4 regions of the Pantoea sp. SGAir0215 genome follow, and region 2 is predicted to be linked to each of the others. Evidence: predicted binding sites of a transcription regulator. Region 2 holds the regulator's gene; each other region holds the start of a gene.
The links. Region 2 encodes PurR, which represses purine synthesis genes. Its sites were predicted from a motif close to CANGCAAACGTTTGCNTG; they were not measured.
Positions count from the first base shown of each region.

Region 1: a site for PurR is predicted at 1,769-1,786, ahead of C1N64_RS09625 (amino acid aminotransferase). Genes of this name have one in related genera too.
Region 3: a site for PurR is predicted at 2,658-2,675, ahead of purL (phosphoribosylformylglycinamidine synthase). Genes of this name have one in related genera too.
Region 4: a site for PurR is predicted at 2,750-2,767, ahead of purE (5-(carboxyamino)imidazole ribonucleotide mutase). Genes of this name have one in related genera too.

Region 1 covers NZ_CP028031.1:2,045,599-2,049,501, forward strand. Annotated here, with positions in the region: gene C1N64_RS09620 (MBL fold metallo-hydrolase) at 1-472, shown strand, start outside; gene C1N64_RS09625 (amino acid aminotransferase) at 515-1,705, opposite strand; gene ompF (porin OmpF) at 1,915-3,048, opposite strand; gene asnS (asparagine--tRNA ligase) at 3,349-3,903, opposite strand, start outside.
Region 2 covers NZ_CP028031.1:2,508,237-2,512,139, forward strand. Annotated here, with positions in the region: gene punC (purine nucleoside transporter PunC) at 258-1,460, opposite strand; gene punR (DNA-binding transcriptional activator PunR) at 1,569-2,474, shown strand; gene purR (HTH-type transcriptional repressor PurR) at 2,471-3,496, opposite strand; gene C1N64_RS11795 (cytochrome bd-I oxidase subunit CydH) at 3,779-3,868, shown strand.
Region 3 covers NZ_CP028031.1:3,874,500-3,878,402, forward strand. Annotated here, with positions in the region: gene purL (phosphoribosylformylglycinamidine synthase) at 1-2,567, opposite strand, end outside; gene mltF (membrane-bound lytic murein transglycosylase MltF) at 2,838-3,903, shown strand, end outside.
Region 4 covers NZ_CP028031.1:1,702,641-1,706,543, forward strand. Annotated here, with positions in the region: gene ybbP (putative ABC transporter permease subunit YbbP) at 1-1,053, shown strand, start outside; gene purK (5-(carboxyamino)imidazole ribonucleotide synthase) at 1,097-2,161, opposite strand; gene purE (5-(carboxyamino)imidazole ribonucleotide mutase) at 2,158-2,667, opposite strand; gene lpxH (UDP-2,3-diacylglucosamine diphosphatase) at 2,980-3,696, opposite strand; gene ppiB (peptidylprolyl isomerase B) at 3,696-3,903, opposite strand, start outside.

The DNA.
Region 1 (3,903 bases), 460 kb from region 2:
GCTGACGCATGGTCATCTTGATCATGTCGGGGCCGCGGCGGAACTGGCGGCCTGCTGGAACATACCACTGGTAGGCCCGCACAAACAGGATGCGTTCTGGCTTGAGGCATTGCCCACGCAGAGCCAGATGTTTGGACTTGAGTACTGCGCGCCGCTTACGCCCGATCGCTGGCTGGAAGAGGGGGACACTGTTCAGGTTGGTCAGGTTAATCTTGAGGTTCTGCACTGTCCCGGTCATACGCCAGGTCATATCGTGTTTTTTGACCGACAGGGGCGTTTACTGGTTTCCGGTGATGTGATCTTTAACGGTGGTGTAGGACGCACCGACTTTCCGCAGGGTAACCATCAGCATCTGATTGATGCCATCAAAAACAAAGTGTTGCCGCTGGGAGATGATGTGACGTTTTTGCCCGGTCACGGTCCGCTATCCACTTTAGGTCGTGAACGTCTGACGAATCCTTTTCTGCAATAAAAAATGGGCCACTCAGGCCCATTTTTTTTCATAAGGACAGGATTACAGCACGGCGACAATCGCTTCACACAGGGCAGACATATTATCGGGCGTCATCCCGGCCACGTTCACCCGGCCTGAGTTCACCGCATATACGCCAAACTCTTCACGCAGACGAATGACCTGATCTTTGGTCAGCCCGCTGAACGAGAACATACCGTTCTGCTTAATGATAAAGCTGAAATCCTGCTGCGCCCCTTTTTCCGCCAGCGTATTCACAAACAGCTGACGCATGCGCTGGATACGCTGACGCATATCGGACAACTCCTGCTGCCAGATGGTACGGAGCGCGTCATTTCCCAGGATGGTTGCCACCACTGCCGCACCGTGTGACGGTGGGTTAGAGTAGTTCGCGCGAATCGTGTACTTCACCTGACTGAAGGCGGTATCGGCCGTGGCTGCATCGCTCGCCACCAGCGTAATCGCACCCACGCGTTCATTATACAGACCAAAGTTTTTGGAATAGGAACTGGCCACAATCAGCTCCTGATGGCTGGCCGCAAACAGGCGCAGACCTGCTGCATCTTCTTCCAGCCCACGGGCAAAGCCCTGATAGGCGAAGTCAAACAGCGGCAACCAGCCATTGGCTTTGGAAAGCGCAGCCAGCTGTTGCCACTGCTCTGCTGTCGGATCGATACCGGTTGGGTTATGGCAGCAGCCGTGGAACAGCACCACATCACCGGCTTTAACCTCTTTCAGCGAGGCCAGCATGCTGTCAAAGTCCAGCGTATGGTTGACCGCATCATAATACGAGTATTCACACACCTCGAGACCCGCGGCGTTAAACACGTTTTTATGGTTCGGCCAGCTCGGGTTGCTGACCCATACGCGCTTCACCGACGTCTGCGTGGCCAGAAAATCCGCAGCGACACGCAGTGCACCTGTCCCGCCTGGCGTCTGCGCGGAACGTACGCGGCCCGCCGAAATCAGGGCGTTGCCTTTACCAAATAACAATTCCTGAGTGCAGTGTGCGAAATCCGGCAGACCGTCAATGCTCAGGTAATTTTTGCTGGTCTCGTTTTCCAGCAGATATTGCTCTGCTTTTTTAACGCTGGTGAGCACCGGGGTTTTCCCGGTTTCATCTTTATAAACGCCAATACCGAGATTAATTTTATTCGGGCGGTCATCGGCACGAAACAGATCGGCCAGGCCAAGGATAGGATCGGCAGGTGCAGCAGAGATCGATTCAAACATGAGTCGGGTCCAGTAGCGTGAACTTTAGCAAATGAAGCATCAGGTTAACGTCAGCATGACGAAATGCCAACCGTTTGCGATAAAATTCATTGTCCGGTCGGCAGAATTACCGGTACTTATAGGGAGAAAGGGGCCACGCAGCGGCTGCGCTGAATAAAGGCAATAAAAAACGGAGCCGAAGCTCCGTTTTTTGTACTGCATCAACAAACTTAGAACTGGTAAACCACACCCAGGCCGACTACGTCGTCGTTAGGAATGCCCAGTGGGTTGTTTTTGTCCAGCTGGTTGATTTTATAATCAACGTAGGTGGCCATGTTTTTGTTGAAGTAGTAGGTTGCGCCCACATCGAAGTATTTGTAGATATCCGCATCGCCGATACCTTCAATGTCTTTGCCTTTGGACTGAACGTAAGCCAGTGAAGGACGCAGACCGAAGTCAAACTGGTACTGTGCAACCAGCTCGATTTCTTGAGTTTTGTTAGCGAATGCATCACCGCTAAATGTCTGGCCGTTTACGTTGAACACACCGCTGATTGGTGTAGAGTTGCGGGTTTCACCGTACATCGCTGCCAGGTATACATTGTTAGCGTCATATTTCAGCGCAGTTGCCCAGTTTTCTGCATGCTTACCAGCACCAACGCCAGCGCCACGAGCGGTTACTGCGTTGTTGTTACTTACGGAACCGTCAGACTGGGTATTGGTACGATCGCTGCTGCTATAGGCACCTACGATACCCACGCCGATCGGAGAGGTGTACGAGGTTGAAATACCGTAGCCGTCGCCATTAGCACGACGAGGATCGGTACGATCGTTTTTGCCTTGATACTGAAGCGCAAAATTCCAGCCATCTACCAGACCAAAGAAATTGGTGTTGCGGTAGGTCAGCAGACCGCCGTTACGACCGTTCATGAAATTATCTGTGTAGCCTGAGTCGCCACCAAATACTGGCAGCATATCGGTCCAGCCGATTGCATCATAAACCACACCGTAATTACGGCCGTAGTCGATTGAGCCGGCATCGCCGAATTTCAGACCCGCAAAGCCCAGACGGGTTTTGTTACCGCTCTGCGCGTCAGAACCTTCAGAGTTATTACCCTGGATGTTGTATTCCCACTGACCGTAACCAGTCATCTGGTCATTGATCTTGGTTTCGCCTTTGAAGCCGAAGCGAATATAAGTCTGATCGCCGTCATCACCTGAGTTATCAGAGAACTGGTGACGTGCATCCACTTTACCGTACAGGTCCAGCTTATTGCCGTCTTTGTTATAAACTTCTGCTGCATTGGCTGCGCCAGCGGCGAGCAGAGCAGGGATAACCACTGCCAGAATGTTGCGCTTCATCATTATTTATTACCCTCATTGGAGTTATTTGGACACCTGCCACTGCCGTCAAGAAATCTTTACATGAACCTTGAAAGAAGTTTGGTGTCTCCTGTGTCTGCACGCATCTTTCCATCCCCCATCGGGTAATTCTACTGCGAAAATGCTACAAAAGTCGTAATCTTGTTTCAAAGATAAAAAATGTATTTCTAAATGTAAAAATAACGGAACTTTGTGAGTCATATCAAAATTTACAAAAATAAAAAAAGGCCGGCGAAGCCGACCTCTTTATATATATGAATTTCTTATATTAAATGCTGAAAATCAGAAGCTCGCATTACGTGGCGTACGTGGGAATGGAATAACATCTCTTACATTTTGTACGCCTGTGACATAGGCGATTAAACGTTCGAAACCTAATCCGAATCCGGAATGGGGAACGGTGCCATAGCGACGCAGATCACGATACCACCAGTAATCCTCTTTTTTCAGCCCCATCTCTTCCAGACGCGCATCCAGTACATCCAGACGCTCTTCACGCTGTGAACCGCCGATAATTTCACCAATGCCAGGCGCTAACACATCCATCGCGGCCACGGTTTTACCGTCTTCGTTAAGGCGCATGTAGAACGCTTTGATGTCTTTCGGGTAGTTTTTCACAACGACAGGCGCTTTAAAGTGTTTCTCCGCCAGGTAACGCTCATGCTCAGAAGACAAATCAATGCCCCAGGAGACAGGGTTCTCAAACGTCTGGCCGCAGTTCATCAGAATCTCGACGGCATCGGTATAGTCGACCTGCGCAAAGTCTGTGGTGACAAAGCGCTCCAGACGAGCAATGGCGTCGTTATCAACGCGCTCGGCAAAGAACGCCATGTCGTC
Region 2 (3,903 bases):
ACCTGAGAAAAAGCAGGAGCTGTTTCTCAGGATTATGAGAAAAGTCACAGATGACGCCTTGCGCCAGACAACAAAAAGGGTACAGAGAAGAGAAAACGTCGGTATCCATGCAGCGTTGCTCACACAGATGCCGTCACAGCCTGAAGGCTGTGTGAAACATTTTTATTATGATGACAGTGCGAGTGGGTCTGGCAGAGGAGGCACACTGGCAGACCCTGATTCAGTCAGTGAAAACGGGTAACACGCAAATCGTTGCCTCAGTGATTATCCTGGCAGGGATGTGCAGATGAGGCAATATCAGTTTGTGCGCCGGCGCGGCGCTGTAACTGATAGCCCATCCATGCCAGACCAATCGTCACCATCATAATTAGCGTGGTCGTAAACAGAGCCTGGATCAAGCCTGCGGACACCGCAAGGCTGGCGGCAAAACAGAGTCCGAGCTGAAGCGTGTTCTGCAATGCCGCCGCTTTCCCGGTGGCATTTGGGAAGGGCAGCAGCGCACTGGACACCACAATCGGATAAATCGCGCCATTTGCCAGCGCCATGCCGCAGAACGGCACCAGTAACGCCGTGAGTGACGGGCTTCCCGAAAGCGCGACGGCAAACAGCGCCCCGACACTCAGGCTATAGACGCCGAGCAGCCACGGCAGCAGCGTTGCGCCAGAAAACCGGTTGAGCAGCGCACGGCAGCCAAACCCGCCGATTAAAAAGGCGATGGTTTGGGGAATATAACTGAGCCCGATATCCGCAGGAGACAGACCAATATCAGCCAGGATAAACGGCGAACCCGTCAGCCATGCAAAAAAACTGGCTGAGCAGGCGGAATACATCAGTACGTTACCGCTGTAGGCACGTGCGCGCAGCAGCGTCAGAAACCCAGGCTGCGGAGCAGGGGAACGTTGCTTTTTTTGCGGCGAAGGCAGGCGCAGCGTGACCAGGATGAGCGCCACAGCAATTCCTGTCAGCACCGCAAAAATGGCGCGCCAGTGAAAATGGCCGATCAGCCAGGCGCCCAGTAACGGCGCCAGGGCGGGAGACAGCGCGACGAGCGGCATAATGGTAGCAAAGACTTTATTGGCCTGTGACTGAGGATAGCGATCGACGACCAGCGCCTGCCAGCTGACGGCCGCCGCGCACACGCCGATAGCCTGTACAAAACGCAGTACCAGCATCAGGATCACATTATCTACCCACAACATACCCGCACAGCCCAGAGCAAACAGGACGAGGCCTGCCAGCAGCACCGGCTTACGCCCCAACCGATCAGATAAGGGACCCCAGACCAGTTGACCACAGGCAAAACCGGCCAGAAACAGGCTCATGCTGGCGCTGATCATCCCGGCTGACGTGCTAAAACTTTGCTGCATAGCGCCGAAGGCGGGCAGGTACATATCGGTTGCCAGAAAGCCCAGCATACTGAGCACGGCAAGATAGGGAATAAAGCCTTTTGAAGCGGACATCGGGTTCTCATCAGTTGCAGAATAAACGCGGGGCAGTGTAAAAGCTGTACTTCACGCTGTGAAACGGTAAAATTTGCCTGTTGCTGTTAAAAATTTTGAAGGCAAATTATGTGGTCTGAATATGCGCTGGAAGTGGTGGATGCGGTCGCACGCGGTGGCAGCTTTAGCGCGGCCGCCCAGGAACTGCACCGTGTGCCTTCTGCCATCAGCTATACCGTTCGCCAGCTGGAAACCTGGCTGGCTGTGCCGCTGTTTGAACGCCAGCACCGGGAGGTGATTCTCACCCCGGCGGGCGAGCATTTTGTGCGGGAAGGGCGCAGCGTTATCAAAAAAATGGATGCCACACGACGTCAGTGTCAACAGCTCGCCAACGGCTGGCGCGGTCAGATTGGTATTGCCGTCGACTGCATCGTCAAACCGCAGCGGACCCGGCAGTTTGTCAGGGATTTTTACCGCCATTTTCCCGACATGGAGTTGCACATCAGCTATGAGGTCTTTAACGGCGTCTGGGATGCGCTGGCAGACGGGCGAGTGGATGTGGCGATAGGTGCGACACAGGCGATTCCGGTGGGGGGGCGTTTCGCCTTTCGCGATATGGGCACCCTGAACTGGCGTTGCGTGGTGGCGCGTCAGCACCCTCTGACGCAGGTTGCTACGCTGGGTGATGAGGCGTTGCGCAACTGGCCTTCACTGGTGCTGGAAGATACGTCGCGCGCGTTACCGCGTCGTATGACCTGGGCGCTGGATAACCAACGCCGGCTGGTGGTCCCGGACTGGCAAACCGGTCTGGACTGTGTGCGCGCCGGTTTGTGTGTCGCGATGATACCGGGCCATTTAGCGCGGCCCTTACTGGACAGCGGCGAGATGGCAGAGCTGAACTTACCGCAGGCGTTTCCGGAAAGTCCCTGCTGCGTCAGCTGGGCGGAAGATCGCGCATCACCGGCGCTGGGGTGGTTACTCCAGTACCTGGGCGATGCGCAAACGCTAAATCAGGAGTGGTTGAGCGAGGATTAACGGCGATAATCGCGATAAGGACCATAGCCCACCGAGCGTCGCTCAATAAGCGTCGGGTGGACTTCAATCGTCTGCGACTCTTCCCGCTTACTGGTGATGCGATCTAACAACATCTCCAGCGCCTTCTCACCCAACTGGGCTTTAGGTTGATGCACCGTGGTCAGTGCCGGAGTGAAATAGCGCGCATTGCGCACATTGTCGTAACCAATGACGGAGATATCCTGCGGCACGCGCAGGCCCATTTCGTCGGCCGCGCAGATTGCGCCCATCGCCATGATGTCGCCCCCACAGAATACGGCGCTTGGGCGCTGCTTCTGTGACAGAATCTGCTGCATGGCCTGATAGCCAGATTCGGGTTCAAAGTCACCCTGCACAATCCATTCGGCACGTGGCTGAATACCCGCTTCTTCCAGCGCCTTAAGGAAACCGGCATGGCGACCGCCTCCCGTGTTACGCTCCATCTGGCCGGGAATGGCACCAATATCGCGATGACCACGCTCAATCAAATAACGTCCTGCCAGATAACCGCCCTGGAAAGCATTGTCCAGTACGGTATCGGTAAAGTCGGCACGGGATTCGCCCCAGTCCATCACCACCATCGGAATATTGCGGTTCGCTTCCAGCATTTGCAGCAGATCATCCGGATACTCTGAACACATCACCAGAAGCCCGTCAACGCGCTTTTGCGCCATCATCGACAGATAGGCGCGCTGTTTTTGCAGGTCATTATGTGCGTTGCCCAAAATCAGGGTATAGCCTTTATCGAAGCAGTGATTCTCAATGGCTTCGATAATTTCAGCAAAGTAGGGCGCTTCACTGGACGTGGCGAGCAGGCCCAGCGTTTTGGTGTGATTCACCTTCAGGCTACGCGCGACTGCGCTGGGAGAATAATGCAGTTCCCGAATCGCTTCCCACACCGCTTCGCAGGTATTTTCTGCGACAAAGCGCGTTTTATTGATGACGTGTGAGACGGTCGTGGTGGACACGCCCGCACGCTTCGCCACATCTTTAATTGTTGCCATGTAAATCGAACTCCCGGGCCTATCTAAATTATTGATAAGCATATTGTTAAACGTTTGCGTCAGCGGACGGTTATTTCTGCGAAAAACATCGCTTTTCTGTCCGGTATTGAGTCATCAGGGCAGGAAATAACGTCTGAAAAGGGCGCGGACGCAACCGATATTGCGCGCTGTTGCGCAACAAAGGGGGGATTCTAACAAGGCTGTGCGGATAAAACGAGATTTTTACCCACGCGTATGTGAAAATGCTTTCACCTTACAAACGTCAGGGTTAAAGGAGAGGGGATGAGTACCGATTTGAAACTGTCATTAATGACGACGGCAGCCGCACTGTTAATGATCATCGCGTTTAGCTTCACCGCTATTCTGCACTAGTCGCATTCGTTTGCAGCGAGGCTATACTGGCTGAC
Region 3 (3,903 bases), 1.4 Mb from region 2:
GCAGGCTTGTCGCCCAGTTGACGATACACCTGCGCCAGCGCGGTTGCGCCCAGAGTATTGGCACCGTTACCCAGATCGATCAGCAGAAGCAGGTTGTCCTGATCCGCCATCAGTTGAGGCGTCACGTTGCGACGAACATCTTCGACACGCGCAAAGGCGGTAATCACCAGCGACAGCGGCGACGTCATTTCGCGTTGTTCAGTGCCTTCCTGCCAGCGGGTTTTCATCGACATGGAGTCTTTACCCACCGGGATAGTAATGCCCAGTGCCGGACACAGCTCCTCACCGACAGCTTTCACGGCGTCATACAGGCCCGCATCTTCGCCCGGATGACCCGCGGCTGACATCCAGTTTGCCGAGAGTTTTACACGCTTCAATGACCCCACGGGCGTGGCGGCAAGGTTTGTCAGCGCTTCACCAACCGCCAGTCGTGCTGAGGCGGCAAAGTCGAGCAGCGCCACCGGCGCGCGTTCACCCAGAGCGAACGCTTCACCATGATAGCTGTCGAGGCTGGCGGTCGTGACCGCACAATTGGCTACAGGGATCTGCCAGGGTCCTACCATCTGATCCCGTGCCACCATGCCGGTCACACTGCGATCGCCGATGGTGATCAGAAAGGTTTTTTCCGCCACGGTCGGTAAGTGCAGAACGCGATTCACCGCCTCCGTTAAGACGATGCCATCACGGTGTAACGGTGTGCCCTGCGCCTGCTGTTTGACGACATCGCGCGTCATTTTCGGGGTTTTCCCCAACAGCACATCCAGCGGCATATCAATTGGGCTGTTATCAAAGTGGCTGTCGTTGAGCGTCAGATGCTGCTCTTCTGTGGCTTCACCGATAACCGCAAAAGGCGCGCGCTCACGCTCGCAAATCGCCGCAAATTCAGCCAGCTTTTCGGGTGCCACCGCCATGACGTAACGCTCTTGCGATTCATTACACCAGACTTCCAGCGGGCTCATCCCTGGCTCATCGCTGAGGATATCACGCAGGTTGAAACGTCCACCGCGACCGCCATCGCTGACCAGCTCAGGCATGGCGTTCGACAGCCCGCCCGCACCGACATCGTGGATAAACAGAATCGGGTTGTCGTCGCCTAACTGCCAGCAGCGGTCAATCACTTCCTGGCAACGCCGTTCCATTTCCGGGTTATCACGCTGTACGGAGGCAAAGTCGAGATCAGCGTCAGACTGGCCCGACGCCATAGATGAGGCCGCCCCGCCGCCCAGACCGATATTCATTGCCGGGCCGCCCAGTACGATCAGCTTTGCCCCGACAGTAATCTCGCCTTTCTGGACGTGATCGGCACGGATGTTCCCGATGCCACCCGCCAGCATAATCGGCTTGTGGTAACCGCGCAGTTCGGTGCCGTTGTGGCTGTTGACCTGTTCTTCATAGGTACGGAAATAGCCATTCAATGCAGGACGGCCAAACTCGTTGTTAAACGCCGCGCCGCCCAGAGGGCCTTCAGTCATAATGTCCAGTGCGCTGACGATGCGCGCGGGCTTGCCAAAATCCTCTTCCCACGGCTGCTCAAAGCCCGGAATACGCAGGTTCGACACCGAGAAGCCGACCAGACCGGCTTTCGGCTTCGCGCCCCGTCCGGTCGCCCCTTCGTCACGAATTTCGCCGCCGGAGCCGGTTGCCGCGCCAGGCCACGGCGAAATCGCCGTAGGATGGTTATGCGTTTCGACCTTCATCAGAATATGCGCCGCCTCCTGGTGGTAGCCATATTCCCCGTTTTCGGCATCCGCAAAGAAGCGTCCTACTTCAGAGCCTTCCATCACCGCCGCATTGTCTTTATAAGCCGACAGGACATAATCCGGCGTTTGCTCAAAGGTGTTCTTAATCATTTTAAACAGCGATTTCGGCTGTTTTTCGCCGTCAATAATCCAGTCGGCGTTAAAAATCTTGTGACGACAGTGCTCGGAGTTCGCCTGAGCAAACATATAGAGTTCGATGTCGTTAGGGTTACGGCCCAGCTTCGTAAAGGCTGCCAGCAGGTAGTCAATTTCGTCGTCTGCCAGCGCCAGGCCCAGCGATGTATTGGCATGAACCAGTGCCTGACGGCCTTCACCCAACACATCAACGCTTTTGACCGGCTGAGGTTCGTGGTGGGCAAACAGTTGTTCGGCCTGATGGAGGTCGCTGTACACCGTTTCCATCATGCGGTCATGCAGCAGCGCTGACAGCGTTTGCCACTGGGTTTCCGTCAACTGGGGTGCCTGAACATAAAACGCCAGACCGCGCTCCAGTCGACGGACCTGTGACAGATCGCAGTTATGCGCAATATCTGTCGCTTTTGAAGACCATGGCGAAATGGTGCCTGGACGTGGCGTGACCAGCAGCAAACGCCCTTGTGGCGCATGTTCAGCGAGAGAAGGACCGTACTTGAGCAGGCGCTGCAGACGGGATTTTTCATCCTCACTCAACGGCGCGCTGACATCGGCAAAATGGACGTACTCAGCGTAAATATCACTCACCGGCAGATGAGCGTCCTGAAAGCGGGCCAGCAGTTTGTTTACACGAAATGCCGACAGGGCGGGCGAACCACGCAGAATTTCCATCATAAGATCTCTCGTCTTTGAAACGCCGGGTGCGACGCTTCATTGGGCGCAACAGGGGGAAAACGGGGCGTATTATAGAGAAAGCCACTCCGCGACGAAACCGTTTGCGCAAAATTTATGGCCAACAAGATTTGGCTGATAATTGCGCAAAAATTGCTTTATAAGTTGCTCTGCCTAAGTTTGTTGCGCAAAATGCCCCTCGCTCTGGGAGTTAAAACAAGATCAATACTGCCTTAAAAGACAGAGGCCTTGGAGCCATCGAGAGATAACTATTTGAAACGCCTGAAATTAAACTATCTGTTTATCGGTCTGCTCACCGTGCTGTTAGCGCTGGCACTGTGGCCATCCATTCCCTGGCATGGGAGCGGGCAGGATACGATTTCACAGATTAAAGCACGGGGAGTGCTACGGGTCAGTACCGTAAACTCACCGTTGACTTACTACACCGTGAATAAAGCACCGGCCGGGATGGATTACGAGCTGGCGAAGCGTTTCGCCCGTTATTTGGGCGTCAGGCTGGAAATCACGGTGCGCGCGAATATCAGCGACCTGTTTGATGCGCTTGACGACGGCAAAGCCGATTTGCTGGCCGCAGGCCTTATCTATAATAATGAGCGACTGAACCGCTATCAGACGGGCCCCAGCTATTACAGCGTTTCCCAGCAGTTGGTTTATCGTGTGGATAAAACTCGCCCGAAAAACCTGGGCGATTTAAAGGGACGGCTCGTCGTTGCCTCCGGATCGGCTTATCTGTCTACACTTAAGAGCGCCAGAGCGGATCACTATCCCGACCTTGACTGGGCTATCTCGACCGATCAAAGCCCGAAAGCGCTACTTGAGGCCGTCGCCGAGGGCAAGCTGGATTATACGATTGGCGATTCCGTCACCATCGCACTGCTTCAGCGCATCCATCCACAACTGGCGGTCGCCTTTGACGTCACGGATGAAGAGCCGGTGACGTGGTATATGCCCCGCGAAAGCGACGACAGCCTGAACGCGGCCATGCTGGATTTCTTTAATGGCATGGGCGAAGAAGGCGCAATGGCGCGGCTGGAAGAGAAATACCTCGGGCACGTTGGCACCTTTGATTATGTGGATACGCGCACCTTCCTGCGTGCGATTGATACGGTTCTGCCTGATATCAAACCGTTATTCGAGAAATACGCCAGTAATATCGACTGGCGTTTGCTGGCCGCTATCTCTTATCAGGAATCACACTGGAATCCGCAGGCGACATCACCGACCGGCGTACGTGGCATGATGATGCTGACGCGCAATACCGCCGACAGCGTGGAAGTGGGCGATCGAACCGATCCTGAGCAAAGTATTCGCGGCGGCA
Region 4 (3,903 bases), 810 kb from region 2:
CAGCTTGCCGCCTTTTCCCTGTCGTTTATGTTACTGGCGTTGCTGCTGGTGATGCGGGGTGATCTGCTGGATCGCTGGCAGCAGCAGTTGCCCGCAGACAGCCCGAACTTTTTCCTGCTCAACATCACGGCGGAGCAGATTCCGCAGGTGCGTGAGTTTCTGCAGTCGCATCAGGTTAAACCTGAAACCTTTTACCCGATTGCGCGCATGCGCCTGAGTGAGATTAACGGTCAGCCTGCCGATCCCGCACGGGACAACGCGCTGAACCGCGAACTGAATCTGACTGCGCTGGCAACGCTTCCCGATCATAATCCGCTTGTCGCGGGGAGCTGGCCGCCGAAAGCCGGAGAAGTGTCCATGGAGGTGGCGCTGGCCGATCGCCTGGGGGTAAAACCGGGCGACAGTTTGACCTTTGAGGGCGATACGCAGCGGTTCAGCGCCAAAATCACCAGTCTGCGAAAAGTGGACTGGGAAAGCCTGCGCCCCAATTTCTTCTTTATTTTTCCCCCCGGCGCGCTGGACAGCCAGCCGCTGACCTGGCTGACCAGTTTCCGTCTGGACAACCGTGCCGCATTACTGGCGCAGCTTAACCGCACATTCCCCACGCTGAGTCTGCTGGATATCGGCAGTATCCTGCGTCAGATTGGACAGGTTCTGACCCAGGTCAGCCAGGCACTGGAAATCATGGTAGTGCTGGTCACGGCCTGCGGTGTATTGCTGCTCATGGCGCAGATTCAGGTGGGGATGCGCCAGCGCCGACAGGAGCTGGTCGTCTATCGCACGCTGGGCGCGGGCAAACGTCTGCTGCGCACTACGTTGTGGTGTGAATTTGCGCTGATTGGCGTCGTCTCGGGCATTGCGGCGGCGCTCGGTGCTGAGGCCGCACTCTGGGCATTGCAGCGTAAAATCTTTGATTTTCCGTGGCAACCCGACTGGACATTGTGGCTGGCCTTACCGCTGGGCGGCGCGCTCTTACTGTCGCTCTGTGGTGGCTGGCTGGGCGTGCGTTTGTTGAAAGGCAATGCGTTGTTCAGGACGTTTGACGCGACGTAAAACCGACCGGGCGCGATTATACTGCGCCCGGTCGTGAACAGATTTACAGCTTGGCTGCTGCCCAGCGAATACCGCTGGCATACCCGGCAGGTAACAGCGGCAACAAGGCCTGCAAGGCGGCAGCGAGACGGCTCTGGTCGCTGTCGGTCAGGTTGAGGTGACCGACTTTGCGTCCTTCACGCACCGCTTTGTCGTACCAGTGCAAATGCACCAGCGGCTGCTGGAGCCAGTCAGTATTTAACGCTGTGCCAATCAGGTTAACCATCACTGAGGGCGCAATGACCACGGGCTGTGGCAGAGCCAGACCCAGAATAGCGCGCAGGTGAAGTTCAAACTGACTGATTGAGGCCCCGTTCTGAGTCCAGTGCCCGCTGTTGTGAACGCGAGGTGCCAGTTCGTTAATCAGCAATCCCTGCGGCGTGACAAAGCATTCCATGGCCATGACGCCGACGTAGTTCAGCTCGTGCAGGATGGCGCTTAACATCGCCTCAGCCTGCTGTTGCTGCGCGGCATCTGCCTGCGGGAACGCAACGCTGGTACGCAGAATGCCTTCTTCATGCAGATTATGTGTCAGCGGATAAAATACGGTGCTGCCATCATGGCCGCGCGCGCCGACCAGCGACACTTCCCCCGAGAAGTTAATGCCTTGTTCGACAATGCATTCACCATAACAGTCGTCGGGTAACGTATCGGTTTCACCGGCACGTAACCGCCATTGGCCACGACCGTCATAACCGCCCGTGCGGCGCTTAACAATAGCCAGTTCGCCCAACGTTTTGAAAACGTGCGGCCATTCATCTTTATCCGCCAGCAGTTGCCAGGGGGCAGTCGCCAGACTGAGCTGATCCAGCAGCTGTTTTTGCGTCAGACGGTCGGCCAGCCGCGGGAAGATATCGCGATTCACAAAGGCCGGGTGGCTCGCGAGTTCGCGCGTCAGTGCCGTCTCGGGCCAGCGTTCGATCTCAGCCGTAATCACGCTCCCGGCGATAGGCAGGGTAGCGGGGTCGGCATCCAGACCAACCGGATGCACGGCAATGCCCATAGGCTCGCCCGCCTGACGTAACATACGGCCAAGCTGTCCGTTACCCAATACGCAAACCGGCTTCATGCTTCCTCCCGCGGGTCCGGATTGTCCAGTACCTCATCGGTCTGTGACTGACGCCAGGCGGCCAGACGTGACGCCAGCACGCTGTCATGAATCGCCAGAATCTGCGCCGCCAGCAGGGCTGCGTTAGCGGCGCCCGCTTTGCCAATGGCCAGCGTGCCGACCGGAATGCCGCGTGGCATTTGCACAATCGAGTAGAGGCTGTCGACGCCGCTCAGCGCGGCGCTCTGTACCGGCACACCGAGTACCGGCAGCAGGGTCTTGGCAGCCAGCATCCCTGGCAAATGCGCCGCGCCACCGGCACCGGCAATAATCACCTGAAAACCGTTGTCCGCTGCGGTTTCCGCAAAGCTAAACAGTTTATCCGGGGTACGGTGCGCTGACACCACTTCCACATGGAAGGGCACGTCCAGGCTGGTAAGGATTTCCGCAGCGAACTGCATGGTGGACCAGTCACTTTTGGAACCCATAACAACTGCGATGCGGGCCGGGGCGGCATTCGACGACATGCGGTCAACTCCTGTGAATAAAAACACACCTGACCAGGCGGACAGGTTTTGAAGGGCACAGAGAATACCATGAGAAAGGCGCAAGGAAAACGGTTGCGTCGGGCGGGTTAGCGTCAGACGATAAGCTTATCGCATCAGGAATGCATACGGCCTGAGTGAGTCAACTCAGCTCACTGCAGAGCGGGGAAGGCAGGCGGCAGGGCGTGAACGCGTTTCACTATGCTGACCTGCCGTCCGTTCGCACAGTCCCCGGGTACCTTGCGCCGCTCGACGGGCCTCAGCGCAGATGTGCAACGCGATGTCACCGGACGACTAAAAATCGAAGTCGATGAGCTGAATGCCGTTTGCATCCAGTTGGATCATTGATCCCCGGCTGTGCCAGGCACCCAATACCGCGCGCTGTGCGGGGGCTCCGTTCAGCGACACATCATGGATGGCGGGGCGGTGCGTATGACCATGAATCAGTAAAGGCACCTGCTGACGTACCATCGCATCGACCACGGCCTGTTGATTGACATCCATAATCTCCAGCGACTTATGCTGGTTGGCCTGTTTACTGTTGGCGCGCATCCGTGCCGCAATCCGTTTACGAATAAACAGCGGCAGCGTCAGGAACAGACGTTGAATCCAGGGATTATGCACTTTCGCCCGGAACTGCAGATAACCCGCATCGTCGGTGCACAACGTATCGCCATGCATGATCAGAAGTCGGTGACCATAAAGCGTCAGAACCTGCTCCTCGGGCAATAAGGTCATGCCGCTGGTGCGGGCAAAGCGTTTGCCGATCAGAAAATCGCGGTTGCCGTGAATAAAAAAGACCGGCACGGGCAGGGCATGAAGGGCGCTGGCAACCTGTTGATGCAGCGGATTCGGATCGTCATCACCGATCCAGGCTTCGAACAGATCGCCCAGAATATAAAGCGCGTCGCAGTGAGGCGCTTCGCGCTGCAAAAAATGCAGAAAACCGGCGGTAATCGCCGGTTCTTCCTGACACAGATGGAGATCTGCGATAAACAGCGTGCGCGACATTACTCGCTAACGGTCACTTTCTGAATGATGACGTCATCTTTCGGTACGTCCTGATGCATACCGCTGCGACCAGTTGAAACCGCTTTGATTTTCTCTACCACGTCCATCCCTTCAACTACTTCAGCAAATACACAGTAACCCCAGCCCTGCAGGCTTTCGTCACGGAAGTTCAGGAAGTCGTTGTCCGCCACGTTGATGAAGAACTGT